2 regions of the Staphylococcus sp. SA22 genome follow, and region 2 is predicted to be linked to the other one. Evidence: predicted binding sites of a transcription regulator. Region 2 holds the regulator's gene; the other holds the start of a gene.

What was found. Region 2 encodes Rex, which represses fermentation and respiration genes when NADH is low (regulators of the CRP and FNR family bind a similar motif). Its sites were predicted from a motif close to TTGTGAAATATTTCACAA; they were not measured.
Positions count from the first base shown of each region.
Region 1: a site for Rex is predicted at 4,709-4,726, ahead of arcA (arginine deiminase). Genes of this name have one in related genera too.

Region 1 is NZ_JBSZQY010000007.1:45,084-55,170, reverse strand. Features, by position in the region: gene ACXQH5_RS07865 (BglG family transcription antiterminator) at 1-200, opposite strand, end outside; gene ACXQH5_RS07860 (hypothetical protein) at 440-898, opposite strand; gene isaB (immunodominant staphylococcal antigen IsaB) at 1,156-1,683, shown strand; gene aur (zinc metalloproteinase aureolysin) at 2,096-3,625, shown strand; gene ACXQH5_RS07845 (arginine repressor) at 3,992-4,441, shown strand; gene ACXQH5_RS07840 (hypothetical protein) at 4,444-4,611, shown strand; gene arcA (arginine deiminase) at 4,788-6,023, shown strand; gene argF (ornithine carbamoyltransferase) at 6,056-7,066, shown strand; gene arcD (arginine-ornithine antiporter) at 7,157-8,587, shown strand; gene arcC (carbamate kinase) at 8,604-9,545, shown strand; gene ACXQH5_RS07815 (Crp/Fnr family transcriptional regulator) at 9,644-10,087, shown strand, end outside.
Region 2 is NZ_JBSZQY010000009.1:573-10,659, reverse strand. Features, by position in the region: gene agrA (quorum-sensing response regulator AgrA) at 1-69, shown strand, start outside; gene ACXQH5_RS08905 (hypothetical protein) at 141-248, shown strand; gene ACXQH5_RS08900 (carbohydrate kinase family protein) at 436-1,395, opposite strand; gene ACXQH5_RS08895 (sucrose-6-phosphate hydrolase) at 1,392-2,876, opposite strand; gene ACXQH5_RS08890 (LacI family DNA-binding transcriptional regulator) at 3,025-3,975, opposite strand; gene ACXQH5_RS08885 (ammonium transporter) at 4,158-5,408, opposite strand; gene ACXQH5_RS08880 (sulfurtransferase TusA family protein) at 5,600-5,824, opposite strand; gene ACXQH5_RS08875 (YeeE/YedE family protein) at 5,884-6,963, opposite strand; gene ACXQH5_RS08870 (redox-sensing transcriptional repressor Rex) at 7,268-7,903, opposite strand; gene ACXQH5_RS08865 (ABC-F family ATP-binding cassette domain-containing protein) at 8,156-10,084, shown strand.

The DNA.
Region 1 (10,087 bases), on a different contig from region 2:
TACTGCGATGTATTTAATTGATATCCTTTAGATTTAATACTTACGATGATATCATCCATAAAATTGCTATTGATAACATGGATATCATTGCGAACTGTGCGGTTTGAAACATTGACATGTTCAGCAATTTCATTAGAACTAATGTGCTTTGATGGATTTTTAATAAAAAACTGGAGTAGTTTTAAGTGTCTATCAAGCATTTAACATGTACCTCCTTTCTAAATTTTCCGTGTAAGCGTTTTTAAAGGTGTATTAATATTATTAAACATGAGAGCTTATACATACGTCAATGACATTAAAGCGAACTTTTATATGAATTTAACAGAGTGCGAATTATGCAAATAAAGAACAGCAGTAAGATATTTCAAATAGAAGAATATCTTACTGCTGTTTTTCTGAATTTATTTACCTGATACTTGTGGACGTATCAGGTAAATGATTAATTTTTAGGTGATTGTGCTTGAGGTGTTTGTTTAGAAGGCGTATTGGTATTATTTGATTTATTAGCAGGTGGTGTGTTCTGTTGTTGATTATTTTGGTTGTTTGTTGACGATTGACTGCCACTACCGTGAGTATTATTTTTATATGTATTTGAGTCTTTTGGCTGAGCTGGTTGCGTATTCGAAGGTGCTGTTGAATGGTTGTTAGGAACATTTGACGGTAAAGATGGTTGATTGTCATTAGTAACGTTATTGCCATTATTTTGATTTTTATCTGCTTTGTCTGCACTATCATCTTGTTGATCATTTTCTTCGGTGTCTGTCTTTTTATGCGTAGCTTTATTTTCTTGTTCTTGGTTATTACTTGATGATGTAGAATGATTTATTGCAGCATAAATTGCGAACCCAAGTGCTCCGATTAATACGATAATTACGATGGTAATAAGAAGTTTTTTCAAATATAACGCCTCCATGTTAATGAAAAGTAGTCGATACGTGAAGCTAAATAATTTATTTCAATATTGCCATAATCATTTTAAAAAATAAATATTAGAAAATTAGACGATATTAATATTTTCATTGTTTTTTGTGTACTTCAATTAGTATAACAAAACTGTTATGTATTTATAAATATAATCATTAGTATTTTTATGGCTGAAAAAGTTATAATAAAAGTGTAAGGAATAAAATATTTGTATGGAAAAGAGAGATAATTATGAATAAAACCAGTAAAGTTTGTGTAGCAGCAACATTAGCATTGGGCACACTGATTGGAGTAACAGTTGTTGAAAATTCGGCGCCAACAAGTAAACAGGCACAGGCAGCAATAACCCCATATTATACTTACAATGGTTATATTGGTAATAATGCTAATTTTATTCTGGATAAGAATTTTATTAACGCGATTAAGTATGATAACGTGAAATTCAATGGTATTAAATTAGCTAAAACGGATACGATAAAAAAAGTAGAGAAATATGATCAAACTTTTAAAGGTGTTTCTGCAAAAGGAAACGAAGCAAGTCAATTGCAATTTGTAGTTAAAAATAATATTTCATTAAAAGATATCCAAAAAGCTTATGGCAAGGACTTGAAAAAAGAAAATGGTAAAACAAAGGAAGCTGATAGCGGTATTTTTTACTATCAAAATGCTAAAAAGACATTAGGAATCTGGTTTGTCGTTGATCATAATAGAGTTGTCGAAGTAACAGTTGGACATACACCATACAAAACAAGTAAATAAAATAATAACATATTAAGGCTAGAGTGTGAGGAGTGATACCGCATTCTAGTCTTTTTTATTATATGATGGTAGTTTTGGTGTCTCCATGATATTGAAATATATAGATTTAATCATGCACAGTTAAGTAGTCAGTATACATATTTCAAGCATTGATTAAGTATATAGAGCACTATTTTGTATTTGTTAATATTTTCACAAAAATAAAGCCTTGATAAATTTTAAAATATAATTAAGCCCAATTTTTAAAATTTTATTTAGTCACAGATAACATTTTTAAAAAAGAAAAGAATCAATAAATAAAATCAATGAACAAAAAGTATCGAAATAAATAGAAATAATCATTTACTTTTCTTAAAAATTAAATTAATATTTTATTTATAAGCTGTTTTTAAGATTTCAGGAGGAATGAAATGTGAGGAAATTTTCAAGATATGCATTTACAAGTATGGCAGCAGTAACCTTGTTGAGCACTTTATCACCAGCAGCATTAGCGATTGATTCAAACAATAAACCAGCTAATTCTGATATTAAATTTGAGGTGACTCAAAAGAGTGATGCGGTCAAAGCATTAAAAGAATTGCCTAAATCCGAAAATGTAAAAAATATTTATCAAGATTACGCTGTTACTGATGTAAAAACTGATAAAAAAGGATTTACGCATTACACATTGCAACCGAGTGTTGATGGTGTTCATGCACCTGACAAAGAAGTGAAAGTACACGCAGACAAATCAGGAAAAGTCGTTTTAATCAATGGGGATACTGATGCGAAGAAAGTAAAGCCAACGAATAAAGTGACATTAAGTAAAGATGACGCAGCCGACAAAGCATTTAAAGCAGTTAAGATTGATAAGCATAAAGCGAAAAATCTTAAAGATAAAGTCATTAAAGAAAACAAAGTTGAAATCGATGGTGACAGTAATAAATACGTTTATAATGTTGAGTTAATTACAGTGACACCAGAAATTTCACATTGGAAAGTTAAAATTGATGCTCAAACTGGCGAAATTTTAGAAAAAATGAACTTAGTTAAAGAAGCTGCAGAAACTGGTAAAGGAAAAGGTGTACTTGGCGATACAAAAGATATCAATATCAATAGTATTGACGGTGGATTTAGCCTAGAAGATTTAACGCATCAAGGTAAATTATCAGCATTTAGCTTTAATGATCAAACAGGTCAAGCAACATTGATTACTAATGAAGATGAAAACTTCGTAAAAGATGAGCAACGTGCTGGCGTAGATGCAAATTATTACGCTAAACAAACATATGATTATTACAAAGACACATTTGGTCGTGAATCATATGACAACCATGGTAGTCCAATTGTTTCATTAACCCATGTTAATAACTATGGTGGTCAAGATAACAGAAATAATGCCGCATGGATCGGTGACAAAATGATCTATGGTGATGGTGATGGTCGCACATTCACAAGTTTATCGGGTGCAAATGACGTAGTGGCACACGAATTAACACACGGTGTGACACAAGAGACTGCGAACTTAGAATATAAGGACCAGTCAGGCGCTCTAAATGAAAGCTTTTCAGATGTTTTTGGATACTTTGTAGATGACGAGGATTTCTTAATGGGTGAAGATGTCTACACACCTGGAAAAGAGGGAGACGCTTTACGCAGCATGTCAAACCCAGAACAATTTGGTCAACCAGCTCATATGAAAGACTATGTATTCACTGAAAAAGATAATGGTGGCGTACATACGAATTCTGGAATTCCAAATAAAGCAGCTTATAACGTGATTCAAGCAATAGGGAAATCTAAATCAGAACAAATTTACTACCGAGCATTAACGGAATACTTAACAAGTAATTCAAACTTCAAAGATTGTAAAGATGCATTATACCAAGCGGCTAAAGATTTATATGACGAGCAAACAGCTGAACAAGTGTATGAAGCATGGAATGAAGTAGGCGTGGAGTAAAAATATATAAACAAGAAGAAGTAATGTTAAACACTTATAAATAATTAAATTTTAAATACAGCTTATATATGGGGTATACCTACATTGATTATTGACTTTGTAGGTGTACCCTCTTTTTGTAATTAGATGAGAGGAGTGTGAGGGTTGTCTGCCGAAAGACTACTCGGCAGTCTAAAATCATTACTAGTAGCAAATATGTGATAATTAAATGCTGACTTAGAATACAAAATTCATTTTAAAAGTTGTCACAAAAAATTTACATGTATTTTTATTATCTTTTGCAAAACAAAGTGTTAAATTATAAATGAAACATGCATGAATTTATTTTTTAATACAAGAAACGTAACTACCAAAGGAGTTTACAATATGAAGAAAAGTAAACGATTAGAAATTGTTTCTACAATAGTTAAAAAGCATAAGATTTATAAAAAAGAACAAATCATTTCATATATTGAAGAATATTTTGGTGTAAGATATAGTGCAACAACAATTGCTAAAGACTTGAAAGAACTTAATATATATCGTGTCCCTATCGATTGTGAAACATGGATTTATAAAGCTATTAATAATCAAACAGAACAAGAGATGAGAGAAAAGTTTAGACACTATTGTGAACATGAAGTTCTAAGTTCAATCATCAATGGTTCATACATTATTGTCAAAACCTCACCTGGTTTCGCCCAAGGCATAAACTATTTTATCGATCAGCTAAATATAGAAGAGATATTAGGTACGGTGAGTGGAAATGACACTACATTAATCTTAACTGCCTCAAATGATATGGCGGAATACGTATACGCAAAATTATTTAAATAGACATGTATCAAATGAATAATAAAAATTTGTTTCGTATCACGTGTACTCAAGTTAGTTACCAAATATTAACTTGTGTACGCGTTTTTTTATGGAAAGAAAGAATTCATAGTCATTCATTTGACTGTATAAAAAACTTTATACAACATGTTTTTGTGGGTCTTTTTGAATAAAAAATGTATATTTAGACCCAAAACACCTTTATTTATGTATAAAAATCCATTATTATGTATTGTATAACAAAAAGATATGAAATTTTCGACTTTCTTTATGTGAATATAATCACATGTAAGCGTTTGAAGATTGTCTATACTCTAAATGAATTCAAAGATAAAAGGAGGAAATAGACATGACAGATGGTCCAATTAAAGTAAATAGCGAAATTGGAGCTTTAAAAACTGTGTTACTTAAGCGTCCTGGAAAAGAATTAGAAAATTTAGTACCTGATTATTTAGATGGATTACTATTTGATGATATTCCATATTTAGAAGTAGCTCAAAAAGAGCATGACCATTTTGCACAGGTGCTAAGAGAAGAGGGTGTTGAAGTACTTTACCTTGAGAAGTTAGCAGCTGAAAGTATTGAAAATCCTCAAGTAAGAAGTGAATTTATTGATGATGTATTAGCAGAGTCTAAAAAAACAATATTAGGTCATGAAGAAGAAATTAAGGCATTATTTGCGACACTTTCTAATCAAGAACTTGTAGATAAAATAATGTCAGGGGTACGTAAGGAAGAAATTAATCCGAAATGCACACATCTAGTAGAGTATATGGATGATAAATATCCATTCTATTTAGATCCAATGCCAAACCTTTATTTTACTAGAGATCCACAAGCCTCAATAGGACACGGTATAACAATCAATCGGATGTTCTGGAGAGCACGACGACGAGAATCAATATTTATTCAATATATTGTAAAGCATCATCCTAGATTTAAAGATGCGAATATTCCAATCTGGTTAGATCGAGATTGCCCATTCAATATTGAAGGCGGCGATGAACTTGTTTTATCTAAAGATGTCTTGGCTATAGGCGTTTCAGAACGTACATCTGCACAAGCTATTGAAAAGTTAGCGCGACGTATTTTTGAAAATCCGCAGGCGACGTTTAAAAAAGTAGTAGCAATTGAAATTCCAACTAGTCGAACATTTATGCACTTAGATACAGTATTTACAATGATAGATTATGACAAATTTACAATGCATTCAGCCATTTTAAAGGCAGAAGGCAATATGAATATATTTATTATTGAATATGATGACGTAAATAAAGATATTGCCATCAAACAATCTAGTCATTTAAAAGATACTTTAGAAGACGTACTAGGTATAGATGATATTCAATTCATTCCAACAGGAAATGGTGATGTCATTGATGGTGCTAGAGAGCAATGGAATGATGGCTCAAATACATTATGTATAAGACCAGGTGTTGTAGTGACTTACGATAGAAACTATGTATCGAATGATTTATTGAGACAGAAAGGCATTAAAGTTATTGAAATAAGTGGTAGCGAGTTGGTACGTGGACGTGGGGGTCCTAGATGTATGAGTCAACCACTATTCAGAGAAGACATTTAACGTAATAAATTATAGAAACGAGGGTGAAAATAATGACAGAAATTCAAAAACCGTATGATTTAAAAGGCAGATCATTATTAAAAGAAAGTGATTTTACCAAAGCAGAATTCGAAGGACTTATTGATTTTGCAATTACATTAAAAGAGTATAAGAAAAACGGTATTAAGCATCACTACTTATCTGGAAAAAACATTGCACTACTATTCGAAAAAAATTCGACGAGAACGCGTGCAGCGTTTACAGTTGCGTCTATTGATTTAGGTGCGCATCCAGAATTTTTAGGGAAAAATGATATTCAATTAGGCAAAAAAGAATCTGTAGAGGATACTGCGAAAGTATTAGGTAGAATGTTCGATGGTATTGAATTCCGTGGTTTTTCACAACAAGCTGTTGAAGATTTAGCGAAGTTCTCTGGTGTACCGGTGTGGAATGGATTAACAGACGATTGGCATCCTACACAAATGTTAGCTGATTTTATGACAATAAAAGAGAATTTTGGATATCTAGAAGGAATAAACTTAACTTACGTTGGAGATGGACGTAATAATATTGCGCATTCATTAATGGTAGCAGGTGCTATGTTAGGTGTTAATGTAAGAATTTGTACACCTAAATCATTAAATCCAAAAGAGGCATATGTTGATATTGCAAAAGAAAAAGCGAGTCAATATGGTGGTTCAGTCATGATTACGGATAATATTGCAGAAGCAGTTGAAAATACAGATGCTATATATACAGATGTTTGGGTATCGATGGGTGAAGAAAGTGAATTTGAACAACGTATTAATTTATTAAAAGACTATCAAGTGAATCAACAGATGTTTGATTTAACAGGTAAAGATTCAACGATATTCTTACATTGTTTACCAGCATTCCATGATACAAATACACTTTATGGACAAGAAATTTATGAAAAATATGGATTAGCTGAAATGGAAGTTACAGACCAAATCTTTAGAAGTGAACATTCAAAAGTGTTTGATCAAGCTGAAAATAGAATGCATACAATTAAAGCAGTAATGGCAGCAACATTGGGGAGTTAATCACTAAATGGAACGATATGAATATGATGTGTCTGATGATATAAGTGTCATGTACAGACACCTCATATTGGTATTAAAGGAGAAATGAATATGAACGAATCAGGAGATAACAAACTCAGTAAATCTTCTTTAATTGGACTAGTTATAGGATCCATGATTGGTGGCGGTGCGTTCAATATAATGTCTGATATGGGCGGTAAAGCCGGTGGATTAGCCATTATTATTGGTTGGATTATTACAGCTATAGGAATGATTTCATTAGCGTTCGTATTTCAAAATTTAACCAATGAACGGCCGGAGCTAGACGGTGGTATTTATAGTTATGCTCAAGCAGGATTTGGCGATTTTGTAGGCTTTATCAGTGCTTGGGGATATTGGTTCTCAGCGTTTTTAGGCAATGTTGCCTATGCAACACTATTGATGTCAGCAGTAGGTAACTTTTTCCCGATTTTTAAAGGAGGCAACACATTACCAAGTATTATTGTCGCCTCGTTACTACTCTGGGGTGTCCATTTCTTGATTTTAAAAGGCGTTGAAACAGCAGCATTTATCAATAGTATTGTTACTGTTGCAAAGTTAATACCGATTTTACTTGTAATCATATGCATGATAATTGCATTCAATTTTGACACTTTTAAAACAGGCTTTTTCGGTATGACGTCAGAGGGTGTATTGCCATTTAGTTGGGCGAGCACAATGAGCCAAGTTAAAAGTACGATGCTAGTGACAGTATGGGTGTTTATCGGTATCGAAGGTGCAGTAATTTTTTCTAGTAGAGCTAAAAATAAAAAAGATGTAGGTAGTGCCACGGTTATAGGACTTATATCAGTTTTAATTATCTATTTCTTATTAACTGTATTAGCTCAAGGCGTGATTTTGCAAAATCATATTCCTCAATTAGATTCGCCAAGTATGGCACAGGTGCTTGCAACTATTGTAGGTGGTTGGGGATCTACACTTGTAAATATTGGTTTAATTATTTCGGTACTAGGTGCATGGTTAGGATGGACACTGCTTGCTGGTGAATTACCTTTCATTGTTGCAAAAGATGGATTATTTCCAAAATGGTTTGCTAAAGAAAATAAAAATGGAGCACCTGTAAATGCACTGCTTATTACCAATATATTAGTACAATTATTTTTGATAAGTATGCTATTTACACAGAGTGCGTATCAATTTGCATTTTCACTAGCATCAAGTGCTATTTTATACCCTTACATGTTCAGTGCATTTTACCAAGTTAAATACACTTTAGAGCATCGACAGCAAGCAACTACTAAACAATGGACGATTGGTATCATAGCCTCAATTTATGCTATATGGCTTATATATGCAGCAGGTATCAATTACTTATTATTGACGATGTTACTTTATATTCCAGCTCTTCTTGTTTATTCAATCGTTCAAAAGAATAATCAGACACGTTTGATTAAATCAGACTATATTCTTTTTATGATTATTATCGTACTTGCAGTTATCGGGTTAATTAAGTTATTGATGGGAACGATAAATGTTTTTTAAAAGGAGCGACAAAAATATGAAAGAGAAAATTGTCATTGCATTAGGCGGTAATGCGATACAGACAAAAGAAGCAACAGCTGAAGCACAACAAACAGCTATTAGACGTGCGATGCAAAACCTTAAACCTTTATTTGATTCACCAGCGCGTATTGTCATTTCACATGGTAATGGCCCACAAATTGGAAGTTTATTAATCCAACAAGCTAAATCGAACAGTGACACAACGCCGGCAATGCCATTGGATACTTGTGGTGCAATGTCACAGGGTATGATAGGCTATTGGTTGGAAACTGAAATCAATCGCATTTTAACTGAAATGAATAGTGATAGAACTGTAGGCACAATCGTTACACGTGTGGAAGTAGATAAAGATGATCCACGATTTGATAACCCAACTAAACCAATTGGTCCTTTTTATACGAAAGAAGAAGTTGAAGAATTACAAAAAGAACAGCCAGACTCAGTATTTAAAGAAGATGCAGGACGTGGTTATAGAAAAGTAGTTGCGTCACCACTACCTCAATCTATACTAGAACACCAGTTAATTCGAACTTTAGCAGACGGTAAAAATATTGTCATTGCATGCGGTGGTGGCGGTATTCCAGTTATAAAAAAAGAAAATACCTATGAAGGTGTTGAAGCGGTTATAGATAAAGATTTTGCTAGTGAGAAATTAGCAACGCTGATTGAAGCAGATACCTTAATGATTCTTACGAATGTAGAAAATGTATTTATTAACTTTAATGAACCTAATCAACAACAAATCGATGATATTGATGTAGCAACACTGAAAAAATACGCGGCACAAGGTAAGTTTGCGGAAGGATCGATGTTGCCAAAAATAGAAGCTGCGATACGATTTGTTGAAAGTGGGGAAAACAAAAAAGTTATCATTACCAATTTAGAGCAGGCATACGAAGCTTTGATTGGTAATAAAGGTACACACATTCACATGTAGCACTTTATCACGCGACAAAACATTAAATATGTTTCTCCGTTGATTCAAATGAAAAAGTTGTCTGCTGACACTTTGCAAGGTTTGAAGGAGTTTAACTTATGACAGAAAACTTTATTTTGGGTAGAAATAATAAATTAGAACATGAACTAAAGGCATTAGCAGATTACATTAATATCCCATATAGTATATTACAACCATATCAAAGTGAATGTTTTGTCAGACATTATACGAAAGGCCAAGTTATTTATTTTTCGCCACAAGAAAGTAGCAATATTTACTTTTTAATTGAAGGTAACATTATTAGAGAACATTACAATCAAAATGGAGATGTATATCGTTATTTTAATAAAGAGCAAGTATTATTTCCAATCAGTAACTTATTTCATCCGAAAGAGGTTAACGAATTGTGTACAGCATTAACCGATTGTACAGTTCTTGGATTGCCTAGAGAATTGATGGCCTTTTTGTGCAAAGCTAATGATGATATATTTTTGACACTTTTTGCATTAATAAATGATAATGAGCAGCAACACATGAACTAT
Region 2 (10,087 bases):
GAGCGAATTGTCTATTTTAAAAATAAAGAACACTGCTATGCATCGGTGAGAAACGTTAAAAAAATATAATAAGATAATAAAGTCAGTTAACGGCGTATTCAATTGTAAATCTTGTTGGATTTTAACAAGATAACTAGCAAATGCACTGTATAGCTGGCTTTTTAATTTTAATAACAAAATTAAATATAACGTGTGAATTAAAAAATGATGTAACGTTTCTTTGTATACCTATTCCTATTACTACATAATTTATCAATTTCTATTTCACTCTACAATCCTATGGCGCAATTTTTAACAAAATGTACTAAATTTGAAATCGACAGTTTCCTCAAATAAAATGCTACAATTTCCTACCCCGTGAATCTTATTTTGTTTTAAAAAACAGTGTAGCACAAGATTCAACTTGTTTCCTACACTGTTTTATAAATGAATTATTTAAAATGCTTGTTCAACCTCTTGTAATGTTGGCAAACTATTAATAGCACCATACTTCGTTGTCACTATTGCAGCAACGCGATTGCTAAACTCTAAAATTTCCTCACCTTCATTTTCAAATAACTGTGTTAAATTTAACACATCGGTTGCTAAAATCCTGCTAATAACTGCACCAATAAAGGCATCCCCTGCCCCAGTTGTATCAACAGGTTTTACCTTATAGCCACTATGATAATGATTAATACCATTTTTCAAATATACGGCAGCACCATCTGCTCCCATCGTATAAATGACTACAGTGACATTACCTGTAAATAATGATTGAATGGCTTCATTTTCATCATGAATACCTGTAATAAATTCTAATTCTTCATCTGAAACTTTTACAATATGCGCCAATGGCAAAACGGTATGAATAGTTTGTCTTAAATCTTCAGCGTTATCCCATAATGGCAATCTTACATTAGGATCAAATACGACAGTACCATTTGCATTTAATGTTTTGGTAATCAATTGATAATGTGCATCTCTCATCGGACTATCGACCAAATCAACAGAACAAAAATGTACTATATCGTTTTCATTCACATCAATATCATTAACAAAACTTGGTTCAAATAACATATCGGCAGAGGGCTTACGATAAAAAGAAAAATCTCGCTCGCCCGCTTCAGTCAAACTCACAAAAGCTAACGCAGTGTTTGCTTCATTCGTGCGATACACTTTTGATACATCTACACCAATACTTGATATCGTTTCAATAATGCTATCTCCAAATGCATCATTACCTAATTGTGTAATCATATACGCTTGTTGTCCTAACTTTTGAACTGTACAAGCTACATTACAAGGTGCGCCACCAATTTGCTTCGTAAATGTTTGAACATCTTTTAAATTCGCATTTGTAATATTTGGAATAAAATCAATTAACGCTTCTCCTATTGAAAATAGACGTCTCATTTATGTTCATCCTTTAAATCGTATTTAGTAAATTGTAAATATACTTGCCCTGATTCTGTTGATGTTTTAATACCTAGTGCGTCTTCTGTCGGGAAAATTCGAGATGTCAAAACACGTTCCCCATCATTACAGAAAATTTCTATACTAGATGTATCAACAAAAATTTGTAATTGCTTTAATGGCGTGTCTAATATTGTACTACGCGTCGTACCTTCAACATTTGTCGGCAATAAACCACTGTCGCTGCGATCTAATGTTATTTTATTTTCACGCTTGTTATAAGCGATTAATGTTGAAGAAGTCTTAGACGTACGTAATTCAAAGTACACTTCGGTAGCATCATTATCCAAAATATCTATGATTAATTCATACTGTTTACCTTCATACGGATGTAATTTTCGAGTAAATTTATTTGCGTAGCCTAATGCTGTCTCTTTATTGTGACGTAATTTTTCCAACGCTGGATATGGACGTTGCTTAAGTTGACCATTTTCTACATTTAATACACGAGGAATTGTTAAGCAATGGGCCCATCCTTCATTATCAGTAGGATATTCGATTTCCGGTAACCCCATCCATCCAATTAGTACTCGTCGGCCTTTTTCATCTAAAAATGTTTGAGGTGCATAGAAATCAAAGCCATTATCAAGCTCGACAAAATTTTCATGTTCATATGTTAACTTTTCAATATCAAACTTTCCAAGTATATAACCACTTTGATAAATATTTTTGAACTGATTGCCTTTTGATTCAATACCTTGTGGACAAATAAGTATGACATCTTGATTATCTACATTAAAGTAATCTGGGCATTCCCACATATATCCAAAATCATCTAACTCTGTATTTATTTCACCTAAATAATGCCAATTAATTATATCTTCAGTATTATAAAGTAATAGTCGACCTTGCTGATCATTATTTTGTGCGCCAATGATTGCATAATATTTCTCACCATATTTAAAAACTTTAGGATCTCTAAAATGACTCGTATATCCTTCTGGTTGCTGGCTAATTACTGGCTTTGGAAACTTTTCAACTGAGCCGTCTTCTTTCAATCGTGCGATCATCTGACTCGCATGTCGTTGCCAATGATTATCTCGATGATTTCCTGTGTACATATAATATAAATGCCCGTTATATTCAAAAGCGCTACCGCTATAAACACCATGGCTGTCATATTTAGTATCTGGATTTAATATTGGCCCTTCAGCTTTAAAGTTTATTAAGTCATCACTCGTGTAGTTATACCAATACTTTAAGCCATGTACTGCGCCTAACGGGAACCATTGATGTGAAACATAATACTTCCCTTTATAAAAAATAAGTCCGTTGGGATCATTTAATAAGCCTGTTTCTGGTTGTATATGAAATTGTTGACGAAATTTTGATTGATCAACTTGTTGTTTTAATGTTTTAAAATACTCAGTATCAACGTCCTCGATTCGTTGATAACGTTCTTCTCTAGTCCATTCGGTCATAATATTTACCCAGTCCTCCTTTTATAATTTATGCTGTTAACAATTTATATTCTATTATAGCAAATTTTACCTACGTTCTTTAACTTTTAACCTATCCATTTATACTTATATGGTATCGGTTCCACATTTATTTTAAAAAATACAGCGTCTAAATATTAACATCTACTGTGACGCTATATGGCATATCTTGCTTTTTAAGCATCTGTTGTATCTCTTCCATCGCGCATTGGCCAGCTTCAAAATAATTATAATGAATTGTTTTTATCGATGGAGACACTAATTGTGTCATTGGGTCACCACCAAAACCATATATTTGATGTGGTTTCATAACATCTTTTTTATCAGAATAATATTTATAGGCAGCTAATGCAATCGTATCAGTTGCTCCAACAACCGCATCTACTTGCTCCACATTTTCCAAAACATTTGCAACATCTTTTTGTGCTTCCACATAAGTAAAATTTGTTTCATGTATATTAGGTTTAATTTGGTATTTAGCTAACTGGTCAAGTAAACCACGTTTTCTATGTATACCAACTGCAATATCTTTTTCACTCACACTAAACACTTCAATTTGTTGATATCCCTGTTGACCAATCCATTCACCTATAATTTGACCTGCTTTATAATCATCATGCACAATACTATGAAGTTGTTCATGTTGTTGACCAACAATAACGATTGGTACATTCATTTTATTAATGACTTCTATATGTCTCTCTGTTATGTCTGTAGCCATTAAAACAATACCATCTACTTTACTGCGTGCTAATGTTTCAAGCGCTTGTATTTCTGCTTCGATATTTAATCCTGTGTAATTTAAAATTAATTGTGATTCATATTTTTGGCATTGTTTTGCCAATCCTTTGATTGTTTCATCTACTGCATATGAATTCATTCTAGGTATAATGGCACCAATAAGGTGTGTTTGTCTCGCTCTTAAACTTTGAGCAAATTGATTCGGTTGATAGTCATGTTCTGCTATAATTTTTGTTAATTTTTCACTTGTTTTTTTACTGACAGATCCATTATTTAAAAATCTAGATACTGTACTTTTTGAAACGCCTGCCAATTTGGCAATATCAGATATATTTTTCATACTTATTCACCTATCATTATTTGTGACACTTAGCCTTATTTTAGCATATGTGTAACCGCTTTAAATAATATTTCTGCTTCTTTCATAAAAAGATTTCAAAATAAAACTTTTGTATAACAAAATGTCCCAACATCAACCTTTAGTTAAATGTCAGGACAATGAATATTCTATGTATATATATTCTAATATCGAATATGTTTATTGAATCTATTTAGCTCACCTTCAAAGTAAGCATGTTCACCGTGAACAATCTTGTCTAATCCTATATTCGTTTCTTGTTCCGTAACAGATAATGGTGTAATTAATTTAATTACTTTCGCAATAATAAACGTCATGACGATACTAAAAATTACAACTGCTGTTACACATAATATTTGTACAAGTACAATATGTATATCACCAGTATAAATAAAGCCATTCTCAATGTCAGGATTTGCCTTTTTACTTTGGAAAAAGGCTGTTAATACTGCACCAATAATACCACCAACACCATGAATACCAAATGCATCTAATGCATCATGATATTTTAGTTTTACCTTGATGTAATTAATAACGATATAGCAACAGATACCGCCAATCATTGCCATGATTGTTGCACTAAGATATGTCACGTATCCTGCTGCAGGTGTAATGACAACTAAACCAGCTAATGCACCTAGTAATAACCCTAGTAAACTTGTAGTCTTTTTAAAAATATATTCTAGAATTAACCAACCTATAGCACCTGCACTGGCTGAAATGACAGTATTTGTAAATGCAAGCATCGCAATATTATCAAATGTAAAAGCACTACCTACATTAAATCCATACCAACCAATCCACACAAATATACCGCCAATCAACGTAATGATAAGATTATGTGGTGTTGATTCAGAATGTTTGTTTCCTTTTCCAATCATAATAGCTAATACTAAACCAGAAACACCTGATGTAATATGAACAACAGTACCTCCGGCGAAATCTAATACACCGAGTTTGTTAATCCAACCGCCGCCCCAAACCCAATGTGCTACTGGACTGTATACAAGAGCAGTCCATATTACTACGAATAATAAATAAGGAATAAACTTCATTTTCTCAGCGATTGAACCAGATAAAATAGAAATTGCAATCGTACAAAACATCATTTGAAATAACATAAACAAAGCGAAAGGAATATGTGGGCTAATATCTTCTTGAGTCGCAAAACCTACATGATTAAGAAAAGTATATTCCCAATTTCCGAACCATAAATTCCCATTCCCAAAACTAATTGTAAAACCAACTGTTATCCATACAAATGTAACAAGCACAATTGCTGCCATACTTTGCATGACAGTATTTAGCGCATTTTTAGATTGAACTAACCCGCCATAAAATAAACTTAATCCTGGTGTCATTAGCCAAACTAATAATGTACACAAAAACATAAATATCGTATCGTTAAAATTCATACTTACCACTCCCTTGTTTTCATAATAATCTGACAATTTATAAAAAGCAAAAATGCGTAAAGTTTTATTACATCTTTTGGAATAAAATGTATCACGCTATATAAAATTAATTTCGTGAACTAAAACCAAAAAAGACTACTTACTCGCTTTTAAAGTAGCGGAAGTAGCCATAGAATCTAAAAAAGATAACGTTAAACTTTTTGAATTGTAATTGTCCATGAAGCATTATCAATTTGTTCATAGTTTGTTACAGGATATCCATTTTCTGCAGCCCAATTTGGAATAGCTTCCGTCGCTTGCGTGCAATCAAAATCAATTTTTAATTCATCTCCAGATTGCAATGTTGCCATTTTCTTTTGCGCTTCAATTAACGGAAATGGACATACCATTCCTACTGTACCTAATTCGTGTATCATAATTATTTCTCCTTTTCCAATCACTTTTATTTGATCAACATCATTTGCATAATAATCTTCTATACTATTTGCGTTTGCTGTTTAACCTTTGCAGATTGTTGTTGTACTTTTTTCATTGGACGAACAAAGATAAAATGACTCATTGTCCATACACCAACTATCATTGATGCTAGCGCAATCCATCCTTGCCAAGTCATCGTTGCTGTTTCAACCAAACCGTTACCGATAGAACAACCACCAGCAACTGACGCACCAAATCCCATACATATGCCACCAATAGCACTGTTTCGTATTGTAATCTTGTCTGGCAATCGCCATTTAAATTCTCTTGATCCTCTAGCTGCAATATATGAACCAATGAAAATTCCTAGAACTAAAAAGACACCCCAATCAATAAATTTAGTTTCACCTGTAATCAAAAAGTGTACTAAATTTGCTGATGGCGTTGTTATACCTAAACCGTCATTTCTTCCAGTTGATGCACTCATTGGCCAAGCTAAGAGTGCGATAAGTCCAATTACAATTGCTGCAATAAATGGATGGTATCGTTTTTCGAAAAGGTAATATCTAATACCTGTATAACGTTGCTTTAGTTTTGGAACAGCAACTCGAACTTTCTTATTATTGAGTGTTCTTACAACTAGAAAAATGGTGATTATAGTTAATATAACGACTAATCCCCAAAACGGAATGCCAGTTGTTTGAGACATATCACTATTTACATTCGTTGGTTGATTAATTTTATCCATTACTGGCTTTAAAATCCCTGTTTTAGTGATTGCTGCAGTAACAGCATATAATACTAATGCAATCCAACTACCAATTAGCCCTTCACCAGCGCGATACCAAGTACCTGTTGCACACCCTCCAGCCAATACTATTCCAATTCCAAAAATAAAAGAACCTATAATTGTTCCCAATATTGGAAAACTATGTGCAGGAATTTGTAAAATACCTGTTGCCGTCAAAATCAATAATCCTATACTTTGAATAGTAATAGCGATTAATAATGCATAGAACATCTTATTATTCTTTTGCACATACATATCTCGAAAGCCACCTGTTAAACAAAATCTTGTTCTTTGCATCACAAAACCTAAGAGTCCCCCGACAATTAAGCCACTAAAAATCATCCACATCGTCCTAACCCCCTAATTTCCGATAAGTTTAGTATGTATTATAGGCGATGATTTTCTTGTTTTCAACCTTATACACAATATTTTTGATATTTATATTATATTCACATAAGAAATGCGATTAATTACGATTCATCATTATATCTCTACGTGTTAATTTATTAACCTATACTATATTTATTAACACAACAGTTTTTCCTTTCATTTTCAAACATAACAGAAAAAGCCTGAGACATACTTAGTCCCAGACTGTTCTATAATTAATTAAAGATATAACAAGGTTAATCATTCAAAGCTAACATCACATTTATTCACTGTAATTTTTCATAAAGAATAATAATGACTGTAATTCTATACCTAAGTCAATTTGATGTACTTGCACATCTGAAGGCGTATTAATTCTACCAGGAGTGAAGTTTAAAATACCTTTCACACCAGCTTGGACGAGTTCGTCTGCAACTTTCTGTGCAACTCTTTCTGGTGTAGTTAGAATCACAACATCTATTTCTTCCTTCTTCAATGTTGTTATTAATTCATCGTTATCTTTTACAATAACGTTCCCTATTTTCTGGCCAATAACATCTTCTTTTACGTCAAACGCTTCTGTAATCGTCATATCATCATGTATTGAAAAGTTATATGTGAGCAAAGCTTTCCCTAGGTTCCCAACTCCGACAATTGCGATTTTGATCATGTCACTCTCGCTTAGTTCAGATTTAAAGAAATCCAATAAACTATCTATATTATATCCGTACCCTTTTTTACCTAATTCGCCAAAATATGAAAAGTCACGACGAATTGTTGCCGAGTCAATTTGTAACGCATCGCTAATCGCTTTTGAATTTACACGATCTATACCTTTAGATTTTAATGAACTGACAAATCTATAATATAACGGCAAACGTTTTAAAGTTGCTCGAGGAATTTTAACTTGGTCACTCATTCGCTATTTCCTCCTTCGTGTTTGAATGAATTATATCTATGTATTCAAACGAGTTAGAGCGTAATTGTTAGATTATTAAAAAACAAATAATTGATTACAATGAATACCTAAATATTATACATTATTGAATTTTAAAAATAAATATCTTAGTTTCAAGACGGCGTTTTATACTGTAAAATGGTTATTAATGTAATAATTACGACTTTTATCATAAGTTAATAAAATTTGCGAAAGACGAAAGGTGAAGATCGAATGATACTTTTACAACTCAATCATATATCAAAATCGTTCGATGGTGAAGATATATTTACTGATGTTGATTTTGAAGTAAAAACTGGTGAACGAATTGGTATCGTAGGAAGAAATGGCGCCGGTAAATCAACATTGATGAAAATTATAGCTGGTGTAGAAAACTATGATTCTGGAAATGTGTCAAAAATTAAAAACTTAAAACTAGGTTATTTAACTCAACAAATGACTTTAAATTCTAATGCAACAGTTTTTGAAGAAATGTCAAAACCATTTGAACATATTAAACGAATGGAAAGCTTAATCAAAGAAGAAACAGATTGGTTATCAAAACATGCAAATGATTACGATAGTGATACATATAAAACACATATGTCCCGTTATGAATCTTTATCGAATCAATTTGAACAATTAGAAGGATATCAATATGAAAGTAAAATTAAAACAGTACTTCACGGGTTAAATTTTAGTGAAGAAGATTTCAATAAACCTATCAATGATTTTAGCGGTGGCCAAAAAACACGTTTATCTTTAGCTCAAATGCTATTAAATGAACCTGATTTATTACTTTTAGATGAACCTACTAACCACTTAGATTTAGAAACGACAAAGTGGCTTGAAGATTATCTACGTTATTTTAAAGGTGCAATCGTCATCATCAGCCATGATCGTTACTTTTTAGATAAAATAGTTACTCAAATTTATGATGTGGCTTTAGGTGATGTCAAACGCTATGTTGGTAATTACGAGGAATTTATACAGCAACGGGACTTATATTATGAAAAACGAATGCAAGAATATGAAAGTCAACAAGCAGAAATAAAACGATTAGAAACTTTTGTTGAGAAAAATATTACCCGTGCTTCAACAAGTGGAATGGCAAAAAGTAGACGTAAGATTTTAGAAAAAATGGAACGCATTGATAAACCAATGTTAGATGCCAAAAGTGCAAATATTCAATTTGGCTTTGACCGGAATACAGGTAATGACGTCATGCATGTAAAAAATTTAGAAATCGGTTATCAAACTGCAATTACCAAACCTATCAGTATAGAGGTCTCTAAAGGCGATCATATAGCAATCATTGGGCCAAATGGTATTGGAAAATCGACCTTAATTAAAACTATTGCTAATCAACAAAAAGCGCTTAATGGCGACATTACTTTTGGCGCAAATTTACAAATTGGTTATTATGATCAAAAGCAAGCAGAATTTAAATCTAGTAAAACGATTTTAGATTATGTGTGGGATCAATATCCGTTAATGAATGAAAAAGATATTCGTGCAGTTCTTGGACGTTTCTTATTTGTACAAGACGATGTTAAAAAGATAATTAATGATTTATCTGGTGGTGAAAAAGCACGTTTACAACTAGCACTACTTATGTTGCAGCGTGACAATGTACTTATTTTAGATGAACCTACCAACCACCTCGATATAGATTCAAAAGAAATGTTAGAGCAAGCACTCCAACATTTTGAAGGAACAATACTATTTGTTTCCCATGATCGTTACTTTATTAACCAATTAGCAAACAAGGTATTTGATTTAACAATTGATGGCGGAAAGATGTATTTAGGAGATTATCAATATTACATTGAAAAAGTTGAGGAAGCGGAAGCGTTGAAAGCGCACCAAGAAGAACAGTCAGTTAACGTACAAGCACATGAAAAGTCTATGGAACAATCGTCGTATCATAACCAAAAAGAACAAAGACGTGAACAACGTAAACTTGAACGACAAATATCCGAGTGTGAAAATGAAATAGAAACTTTAGAGACTACTATCTTACAAATAGACGAGCAATTAACCCAACCAGAAGTTTATAGCAATCCACAAAAAGCAAACGAATTAGCTATCCAAAAACAAGATAGCGAACAAAAATTAGAACACGCTATGTCTAAATGGGAAGAATTACAACAAAAACTATAAAAA